Regions from separate parts of the Pantoea sp. CCBC3-3-1 genome, predicted to be linked through region 3. Evidence: predicted binding sites of a transcription regulator. Region 3 holds the regulator's gene; each other region holds the start of a gene.

Region 1 (3,283 bases), 510 kb from region 3:
GAGCGAAATAAGCTTTAATCCCTGAAAAAATGGCGTGAGCGACCTGCTGCTGAAATTTGCTGGTGCGCAGTTTCCTTTCCTCTTCCAGATTACTGATGAACGCCGTTTCGACCAGAATCGAGGGAATGTCCGGCGCCTTCAATACCGCAAAGCCTGCCTGATCCACCGTTTTTTTATGCAGATGGTTGATCTTGCCCATCCCTGAAAGCACTTCTTTACCGAATTTCAAACTGTCGGTAACGGTAAGACTCTGCACCATATCAAACATGGTATGGTCGAGATAGCGATCGCCGCTCATGCTGACGCCGCCAATCAAATCCGATTCATTTTGCGTTTGAGCCAGATAGCGTGCCGCCGTGCTGGTCGCACCGTGTTTGGAAAGTGCGAATACCGATGAACCGCGTGCGGCCCTGCTGGTAAAAGCATCGGCATGAATAGAAACAAATAAATCGGCGCGCAGCCGGCGGGCTTTCGCCACCCTCACCTTCAATGGAATAAACACGTCTTCACTGCGGGTCATATGCGCCCGCATATTATGCTGTTTATCGATCAGCGCCTTTAGCCGCCGGGCAATCTGTAGCACCACGTCTTTTTCACGCGTTTTATGCTTGCCAATTGCGCCGGTATCTTCCCCGCCGTGACCGGGGTCGATCATGATAATGATGGGACGATCGTGTCCCGCTTTTCCCGGCAGCGGGGCCGAAGCGGGTTGGCTGGCTTCAAGATCGCCTTTGTTATAATCCTCAAGCAACGCCAGCAGCGGATCGTCATGATGATGATTGCTGTGTCCCTGGGCCGGATAAAGATCCAGCACCAGCCGATTCTTCATACCGGCCACGGGATCGAGGGTAAAAACTTTCGGCGTGACGTTACGTTTCAGCTCCAGCACCAGCCGCACCGTCGTCGGATTAAATTGACCAACGCGCGCATTTTTTATGTAGGGATCGTCATGACGAACCAGCTTTCCCACATTGTTAAGCACGCGGTTAAGATGAACGTTACTGATATCCATGACTACCCGCTGCGGATTACTCAAGGCAAACTGCTTGTATTTCAGTGGAGTATTGGATTCCAGCGTCAGACGCGAATAGGTCGATGAGGGCCAGATGCGGATAGCCACGACGTGACTGCTGGCCGCAAAACCCACTTTGCTCACGCCCAAAAGCAGAGCAGCGCCAGCGCTTTTTAAAAAAAGGCGTCGGCCAGGCGAAGGTAAATCAGACATGCAACTCCAGAGTGATTGCTGTTTTTTTTGCGAAAAATAGAGCCAAAATAAGACCAAGTACGCAAACTTTAGCGAATCCTGCCAAAGGTGTCATCCGGAAAAGCGCAGCCGTGCAGTCTGTTAAACCCACTTGTTACCCGCTGTTAAAGAAAACAAAAAAAATTGCTACTTGCACCCGCCGCATAAAAGAATAAAAATACATTTTTAGCGAATAATAATTCATAGAGGGTTTGCCGTGAAGGAACGGAGTACCGAGCTGGTTCAGGGGTTTCGCCATACAGTCCCTTATATCAATGCCCACCGTGGTAAAACGTTTGTCATCATGCTGGGTGGTGAAGCCATCGAGCATGAGAACTTCTCAAGTATCGTCAACGATATCGGCCTTCTGCACAGCCTGGGTATTCGGCTGGTGGTGGTGTATGGCGCACGGCCACAGATTGATGCCAATCTTGCCGAGCACCAGCTGGAGCCGTTTTATCATAAACATACCCGCGTGACCGATGCGCAGTCGCTGGAGCTGGTCAAACAGGCTGCCGGACGTTTGCAGCTGGATATCACCGCCCGCCTGTCGATGAGTCTGAATAATACGCCGCTTCAGGGCGCGCATATTAATGTGGTGAGCGGCAACTTTATTATCGCGCAGCCGCTGGGTGTGGATGACGGCATTGACTACTGTCACACCGGCCGTATCCGTCGTATCGATGAAGAAGCGATCCACCGCCAGCTCGACAGCGGCGCCATTGTGCTGCTGGGGCCGGTCGCGGTTTCCGTTACCGGCGAAAGCTTTAACCTGACGTCGGAAGAAGTGGCAACACAGCTGGCAATCAAGCTGAAAGCAGAAAAAATGATCGGATTCTGCGCTGAGCAGGGCGTGACCAACCGCGAAGGCAATATTATCTCTGAGCTGTTCCCGAACGAAGCTCAGCAGCGCATTGAAGAGCTGGAAAAGGACGATGATTATCTCTCCAGCACCGTTCGCTTCCTGCGCGGCGCGGTGAAAGCCTGCCGCAGCGGCGTGCGTCGCAGCCATCTGATCAGCTATCAGGAGGATGGCGCGCTGTTGCAGGAGCTGTTCTCCCGCGACGGTATCGGTACGCAGATCGTAATGGAAAGCGCTGAACAGATCCGTCGCGCCACCATTAATGATATCGGCGGCATTCTCGAACTGATCCGTCCGCTGGAGCAGCAGGGTATTTTAGTGCGGCGTTCACGCGAGCAGCTGGAGATGGAAATCGATAAATTCACCATTATCGAGCGTGATAACCTGACCATCGGCTGTGCGGCGCTTTATCCTTTCCCGGAAGAGCAGATTGGCGAAATGGCCTGCGTTGCCGTGCATCCCGACTATCGCAGTTCCTCACGGGGCGAAGCTTTGCTGGAACGCGTAGCGCTCCAGGCTCGTCAGATGGGGCTGAAAAAACTGTTTGTGCTCACCACTCGCAGCATCCACTGGTTCCAGGAACGCGGCTTTACGCCGGTTGATATTGAAGAGCTGCCGGAAAGTAAAAAGCAGATGTATAACTACCAGCGCCGTTCAAAAGTCTTAATGGCCGATCTCCGCCACGCGCGCCTGGCCTGACGCTAATCGCGGCTCTGAATGGCCGGGCTACTCGCCCAGCCTTTCAACCAGACCGCTGCGACGCTGAGTCTGCATTTTTACCGCGCTGTTTAACACCTGGCCATCGGCATACAGCGTAAGCTGCCGTCTGGCCCGGGTGATAGCGGTATAAACCAGCTCCCGCGTCAGCACTGGCGTAAACTGGTTCGGCAGCACCAACAGCGTGTGGTCAAACTCCGACCCTTGTGATTTGTGCACCGTCATGGCAAAAGCGGTATCGTGCGGCGGTAAGCGGCTGGGCTGAACGGCCTTGATAGTGCCGTCCGGCAGCGGGAAGAAGACCTTTAGTGCGCCCTCTTCATCATTCATCGCAATGCCAATATCCCCATTGAACAAGCCCAGCGCGCTGTCGTTACGGGCAATCATCACGGGCCTTCCCACATACCATTTACCGCCAGCGCCCGCTGAACGGGTAATCAGCCGCTTCTGTTGTAGCGAAG
Region 2 (3,283 bases), 350 kb from region 3:
CTATCATGCCGTCGGTAATAATGCCCTGCGCAATCAGCTGTTCGGCTTTAGCCGCCGTCATCTCTTCGATGCGCTGGCCTTTGCCGTCCAGAATCCCGCTAACGTCAGAAAGCAGGATCAGATCGGCACCCAGCGTGGCGGCCAGGGCCGTCGCAGCCTGATCGGCATTAACGTTCATTAGCTTGCCGTCCTGGGTGATACCGATTGAGCTGATAACCGGCAGGAAACCGGCGGTCAGCAACGTATTAATCAGTACCGGGGAACCTGGCGTGGCCAGGCCAACATGGCCGAGTTCTTCATCAAAAGCGTCTACATTGACGCTGTTACCGTCGCCCAGACAGAGGCCAACGGCGTTGATAGCGTGTTTTTTAGCCCACGCCAGCAGCGTTTTGTTGGCGGTTCCCGCCAGCGCACCGGTAATAATGTCAATCTGATCGGCTGGCGTCACACGCAGGCCATTCTTCTTTTTCACCGGCAGGCTGAGTTTGCTCATCAGCTCATCAACCAGGCAGCCGCCGCCATGCACAATCAGCAGCGGACGCTGGTGCGCTTCGCGCCAGGCAACCAGCGCGCTGAATAACTTTTCCAGCGCTTCTTCGCTGTCCAGCAACACGCCGCCGAGTTTAATAATTAAAGGATTAGTCATTGGCCTACCCACGGGTTAAATAAGTGACTGCGTTTCCGGGAAACCGAAACGAATATTCAAACACTGCACGGCCTGCGAGGAAGCCCCCTTCAGCAGGTTATCTTCTGCTGAAACCAGGATCGCATGTTCGCCTTGGACGGCAAAGCCGATGTCGCAGAAGGGCAGTCCAACCACGCCCTTAATGGACGGGACGCCGTTATCGTAGACCCGCACCAGCGGCTTATCGTGATAAGCGTTATGGAAAGCTTCCGCCACATCTTCACGCGTCACACCCGCTTTTAAACGACAGGTTGTCGTCGCCAGGATGCCGCGAGGGAAATTGCCCAGATGCGGTGTAAAAATGACTGGCGTGCCCAGATGCGCCGCGATTTCTGGCTGATGACGGTGCGTGAAGATACCGTAAGGTTGCAGGCTGACTTCACAGAAGCTGGTATTAACCGACGCTTTACGTCCTGCCCCGCTAACGCCGCTGGTCGCGTTAATTACCGGCCACTGCGCGTCGTTCAGCAGATCGGCTTCAATCAGCGGCTTCAGTGCCAGTTGAGCCGCCGTTGGATAACAACCCGGTACGGCAATCAGCTGCGCTTCTTTAATTTTTTCATGCTGCCACTCGGCGAGGCCGTAAACGGCTTTATCCAGCCAGTCCAGATGCTGATGCGCAAAACCATAGTTCTCGGTGAAAAAGCTTTCTTTATTCACGCGAAATGCGGCGGAGAGATCGAACACCACGCAGCCTGCGGCAAGGAACTCTGGCGCCAGGTCATGGCTGACCTCATGTGCCGTAGCCAAAAAGACCACATCGACTTTATCTGCAAATTCTGCTGCACTGCTGAGCGGCTGCAACGGCATATCGATAATGCCTTTCAGCTGCGGATGAAGATCGGAGAGTAATTTTCCTGCGTCCGGGCTTTGCGCTGAAACCGCTAAAGCGGTTATGTTCACCTGAGGATGACGATTCAGGTAAGTCGCAAGCTCTACGCCAGCATAGCCACTGGCACCAACAATTAGCGTATTCAACATCGGACACCCTATGACGGTCTCAAGATTCGGGTTACTGCGTTTTAACGCGGCTTTCCCACGAGGCTGGCGGCGGGAGCTTGTGAAATAATCGGTTCCCATCCCTACGCCACTAATGTATTTTTATTCACTATTACTGCATGAATATTGATACTATCCTAACGCAAGGACTGTCAACAGTGAAGACAAAATTACCGCCTTTTATTGAGCTTTACCGTGAGTTGATTGCCACACCCTCTATCAGCGCAACCGACAGCGCCATCGATCAGAGTAATGAAGGTTTAATCAATTTGCTCTCCGGCTGGTTTCAGGACCTTGGCTTTACGGTAGAAGTCCAACCGGTTCCGGGTACGCGCCATAAATTTAATATGCTGGCTAAGACCGGAAGCGGTGCAGGCGGCCTGCTGCTAGCCGGTCATACCGATACCGTTCCCTTTGACGATGGCCGCTGGACGCGCGATCCCTTTACGCTGACTGAACACGACAACAAGCTGTACGGTCTGGGCACTGCTGATATGAAAGGCTTTTTCGCCTTCATCCTTGATAGCCTGCGTGACGTTGACGTTAGCAAGCTGGAAAAGCCGCTCTACATTCTGGCAACGGCAGATGAAGAAACGACGATGGCGGGCGCAAAATATTTTTCAGAAAGCACGGCGATCCGTCCTGATTGCGCAATTATTGGCGAACCGACCTCGCTAAAACCGGTGCGCGCGCACAAAGGCCATATGTCGAACGCTATCCGTATCCAGGGGCAATCCGGGCACTCCAGCGATCCTTCCCGCGGCGTCAACGCCATTGAACTGATGCACGCTTCTATCACCCAGCTAATGGGCTTGCGCAAAACGTTGCAGGAGCGCTATCACCACGACGGCTTCGCGATCCCTTACCCAACGATGAATTTTGGCCACATCCATGGCGGCGATGCGGCAAACCGTATTTGTGCCTGCTGTGAATTGCATATGGATATTCGCCCGCTGCCGGGGCTGGCGCTGAGTGATCTCAATGGCCTGCTGAACGAAGCGCTGGCACCGGTAAGTGAACGCTGGCCGGGCCGTCTGACTATTGATGAGCTGCATCCGCCCATTCCTGGCTACGAATGTCCTGCCGACCATCAGCTGGTCAAAGTGGTAGAGAAACTGCTGGGAACGGAGACAGAAATCGTTAATTACTGCACGGAAGCGCCTTTTATTCAGCAGCTTTGTCCAACGCTGGTGTTAGGGCCGGGATCGATTAATCAGGCGCATCAGCCAGATGAATATATCGATACCGCCTTTATTAAACCGACTCGTGAGCTGATCGCTCAGGTAGTGAAGCATTTTTGCCATCACTAAAAGTGATGTGGGGCATTCAGCTGGAAAAACAGTGGTCTGCCCCGGCATTATTCCGTCTTTCACGATAAGTTTAACTTATCTCACTTCGCTACTGTTAAATTTCATAAATTCCCGTCAGTTAGCGACAGCTTTTTGCATAATTAAGGCAATTGACGAACGGTTGTGAACGTGGCTTGATAAAAGACAACGTTATGCCGGCGACGGCGACATACAGTGACAAAAACAAGAAGGGTGTCAGGGGTCATATGAACGAACAATATTCCGCAATGCGAAGTAATGTCAGTATGCT
Region 3 (3,283 bases):
AGCGGATAATATCCAGCGTGGTAACGCCAAACAGCTTGTTTTTATCATAAACGCCGGCTTTTTTGAGCACGTCAGCAGCAATGGCTACCGTGGTATTTACCGGGTTAGTAATAATGCCGATCAGCGCTTTTGGACATGTACTGGCCACCTGTTCAATCAGGTTGCGGACGATACCCGCGTTGACGTTAAACAGATCGGAGCGATCCATACCAGGTTTACGCGCCACGCCAGCTGAAATCAGCACGACGTCGGCACCTTGCAAAGCTGGCGTGGCATCTTCACCACTAAAGCCTTTAATTTTTACCGCTGTAGGGATGTGGCTTAAATCGACGGCCACACCAGGCGTAACAGGAGCAATATCATACAGAGAGAGTTCTGAACCTGCGGGAAGCTGGGTCTTAAGCAGAAGAGCGAGGGCCTGGCCAATACCGCCAGCTGCGCCGAGAACTGAAACTTTCATCCTAAACTCCTAATTATTTTGCAGATAAATTGCCGGAAATCCATCTGGTTACACACAAAATGACCTGAAGGTCTGAGCGATAATACTCACCGGAATTGCGCTAAGGCGCAGAGTATACGATGAAGCAGAAAAATTTGACCGCGTAACATCAATAAATAACTGGAAGCGATGGTTAACCGACAGGCGATGCGTTCCGATTCCAGATTACCCCTTTAATACTTAGCACAACTACATCAACTTAATAACAATTCGTTCACTTTTTGTGCGTCAAATCAAGACGCCGGAAAATTTTTTTTCGCAGATGAATTTTGTTAGACTGCCGCCGCCCGGGGGAATACACGCTTTAAACAGCAAGTTCCTGTTTGCATAAAAATTCACTTAATTGCATAATAATGTAATAACCCATCACGGGCCTTCCCAGTTTCCTGACTTTTAGCGAAAACCTTATGCGTAATCCATCAAAACAAGAAGATCTGATTAAGGCGTTTAAGGCCTTATTAAAAGAAGAAAAATTCAGTTCTCAGGGCGAAATCGTCGCTGCACTGCAAGAACAGGGCTTTGACAATATCAATCAATCCAAGATTTCCCGCATGCTGACCAAGTTTGGCGCTGTTCGTACCCGTAACGCCAAAATGGAGATGGTCTATTGCCTGCCTGCCGAACTTGGCGTGCCGACCACCTCCAGTCCGCTAAAGAATCTGGTTTTAGATATCGATCACAATGATGCAATGATTGTGATTCATACCAGCCCAGGCGCGGCGCAGCTTATCGCCAGAATGCTGGATTCACTGGGTAAACCGGAAGGCATTCTCGGGACCATTGCCGGTGATGACACTATTTTTATTACTCCAGCACGTCACGTAACTATTCGCCAGCTGCGTGATTCGGTGCTGATGCTGTTTGAACAAGAGTTATAAGCCAGCCTCTGCCTGCCACGGCTCGTCCTGACGAAATCCCTGCAAACATAACCCTGTCTTAGAGCTGGCGCATGCCAGCTTTACATTATTATTGCCCTGTCGATGCCAGGACAGCATGATACACTAGTCTTACGGCCTAAAAGCGGCGTTTCAAACCAGACACTCCCGTCTCATAGTGTGATCAACCATAAATTAGCGCACAAATGGTTAAATTCACATATCTGCATGTTATTCCACATATTTAACAGAAGATGAGCAAGATATAAGCATTTTTTATAACTTAAGGTTATTAAAAGGTGGCTTATTGCTTAAGTTTCCCAACAAAAAATTATTAGCATGCTATTAATTTTTTACGTTATTAGATCTATACTTATTTTCGTGATGTGAGTCACACAAAAATTAGATAAAAAAAACGACGAGGAAAAATATCATGAACATTAAAACTACCATCGCGGCAGTAAGCCTGCTTTCAACACTGTCATTTGGCGCCTTTGCAGCAGATTCTATCAACGCCGATCGGGCGCAGAATATGCAAAACATCGGCACTATCAGCGTGAGCGGCGTGAGTGGTTCACCGATGGATATCAACGCCAAACTGAACCAGAAAGCGGAAGCTCAGGGCGCAACGGCCTATCGTGTCGTAGAGGCTTATAACAACGGCAACTACCATGCGACCGCAGAACTGTACAAATAACCGACCTTTTACCTTTGTAAGACTGTCAGACGATAACCCCAAGAATAATAAATGCTTTTTAGCCCTTTCGGTTATCGCCCACCCCTATTGGAGCGTTTTATCATGAAAACATTATCTCTTGCTGTACTGAGCCTGGCCGCCGCTGTTTCCTTCGGCGCCAGCGCCGCTAACCTGGTAACCGATCAGCAGGTTGCCAGTCAAAATCTGCAATCCATGGGTACCATCAGCGTCAGCGGTATCGATGCTGCACCGACCACGATTCGCCAGCAGCTGTCTGAAAAAGCCGATGCGCAGGGTGCAACATCCTATCGGGTGATTGAGGCCTACACTAACGGCAACTACCACGCGACTGCAGAACTGTATAAATAAATCCGGTGACGAGCGGGCGAAGGCCTGCACGTAAGATTGACGACCTGATCAGGTAGAACCCGCGGGTTGTTGAGCATAATGAGGATAACATCATGAAAATCAAAACAACTGTCGCTGCATTAAGCCTGCTGTCTGTGATCGCTTTTGGCGCTTCTGCGGCAAAATTAGTTGATGCACAGCAGTCAGAGAATCTGCAATCTGTGGGAACGGTAAGCCTGAGCGGTGTGACCGGTGCGCCGATGGATATCCGTCAGCAACTGTCGCAAAAAGCAGATGAGCAAGGTGCCAGCGCTTATCGGGTTGTCGAAGCCCGTCGTGACAACAACTGGCATGTTACCGCAGAGCTTTATAAGTAATTCCTCGTCGACCGTGTCGAAAACGGTCACTGACGAACCCTTTGGCCCCGCTCGCCGGGGCCCTTTTTACCGCTGCATTACCGAATGTTGAAGCGGAGCTGCCCCTCCAGCTCCTCTTCAGCTTCATCAAATAACAAAATGAGCGCGCCATAGCGGCGTCTTTGCCCCGTGCCCAAATGAATAAACGCGATCTCTAACGGTAGCGGCAACGCATTCACCACATCCCATAAAGTATCCAAATCCGTTATTAGCCGATCCGCCAGCGCAAAACGCTCGCTGAACTGGCGAAAGAAATGTGACTGATCAACAATTTCATTAAAATCGAAAATCTCTGTTCTCATAGGGCCGCTCCACAGGGCAAACGGTGGACGACACAATGGCCGCCCGGTGAGTTACAGTCCCCCGATATGCAGGGCTTTCACTTCTAAATATTCCTCAAGACCCAGTACCGATCCTTCACGACCTAATCCCGATTCCTTGACGCCGC

The links. Region 3 encodes ArgR, which controls arginine synthesis, uptake and breakdown. Its sites were predicted from a motif close to ANTGAATAAAAATACANT; they were not measured.
Region 1: a site for ArgR is predicted at 1,411-1,428, ahead of argA (amino-acid N-acetyltransferase). Genes of this name have one in related genera too.
Region 2: a site for ArgR is predicted at 1,778-1,795, ahead of argC (N-acetyl-gamma-glutamyl-phosphate reductase). Genes of this name have one in related genera too.

The regions. Positions count from the first base shown of each region.
Region 1 covers NZ_CP034363.1:3,942,645-3,945,927, forward strand. Annotated here, with positions in the region: gene amiC (N-acetylmuramoyl-L-alanine amidase AmiC) at 1-1,225, opposite strand, end outside; gene argA (amino-acid N-acetyltransferase) at 1,461-2,804, shown strand; gene recD (exodeoxyribonuclease V subunit alpha) at 2,832-3,283, opposite strand, start outside.
Region 2 covers NZ_CP034363.1:4,803,143-4,806,425, forward strand. Annotated here, with positions in the region: gene argB (acetylglutamate kinase) at 1-646, opposite strand, end outside; gene argC (N-acetyl-gamma-glutamyl-phosphate reductase) at 662-1,666, opposite strand; gene argE (acetylornithine deacetylase) at 1,843-2,994, shown strand; gene ppc (phosphoenolpyruvate carboxylase) at 3,240-3,283, shown strand, end outside.
Region 3 covers NZ_CP034363.1:4,453,018-4,456,300, forward strand. Annotated here, with positions in the region: gene mdh (malate dehydrogenase) at 1-460, opposite strand, end outside; gene argR (transcriptional regulator ArgR) at 907-1,377, shown strand; gene yhcN (peroxide/acid stress response protein YhcN) at 1,808-2,071, shown strand; gene yhcN (peroxide/acid stress response protein YhcN) at 2,174-2,440, shown strand; gene yhcN (peroxide/acid stress response protein YhcN) at 2,533-2,796, shown strand; gene EHV07_RS20835 (hypothetical protein) at 2,874-3,137, opposite strand; gene EHV07_RS20840 (NAD-dependent succinate-semialdehyde dehydrogenase) at 3,189-3,283, opposite strand, start outside.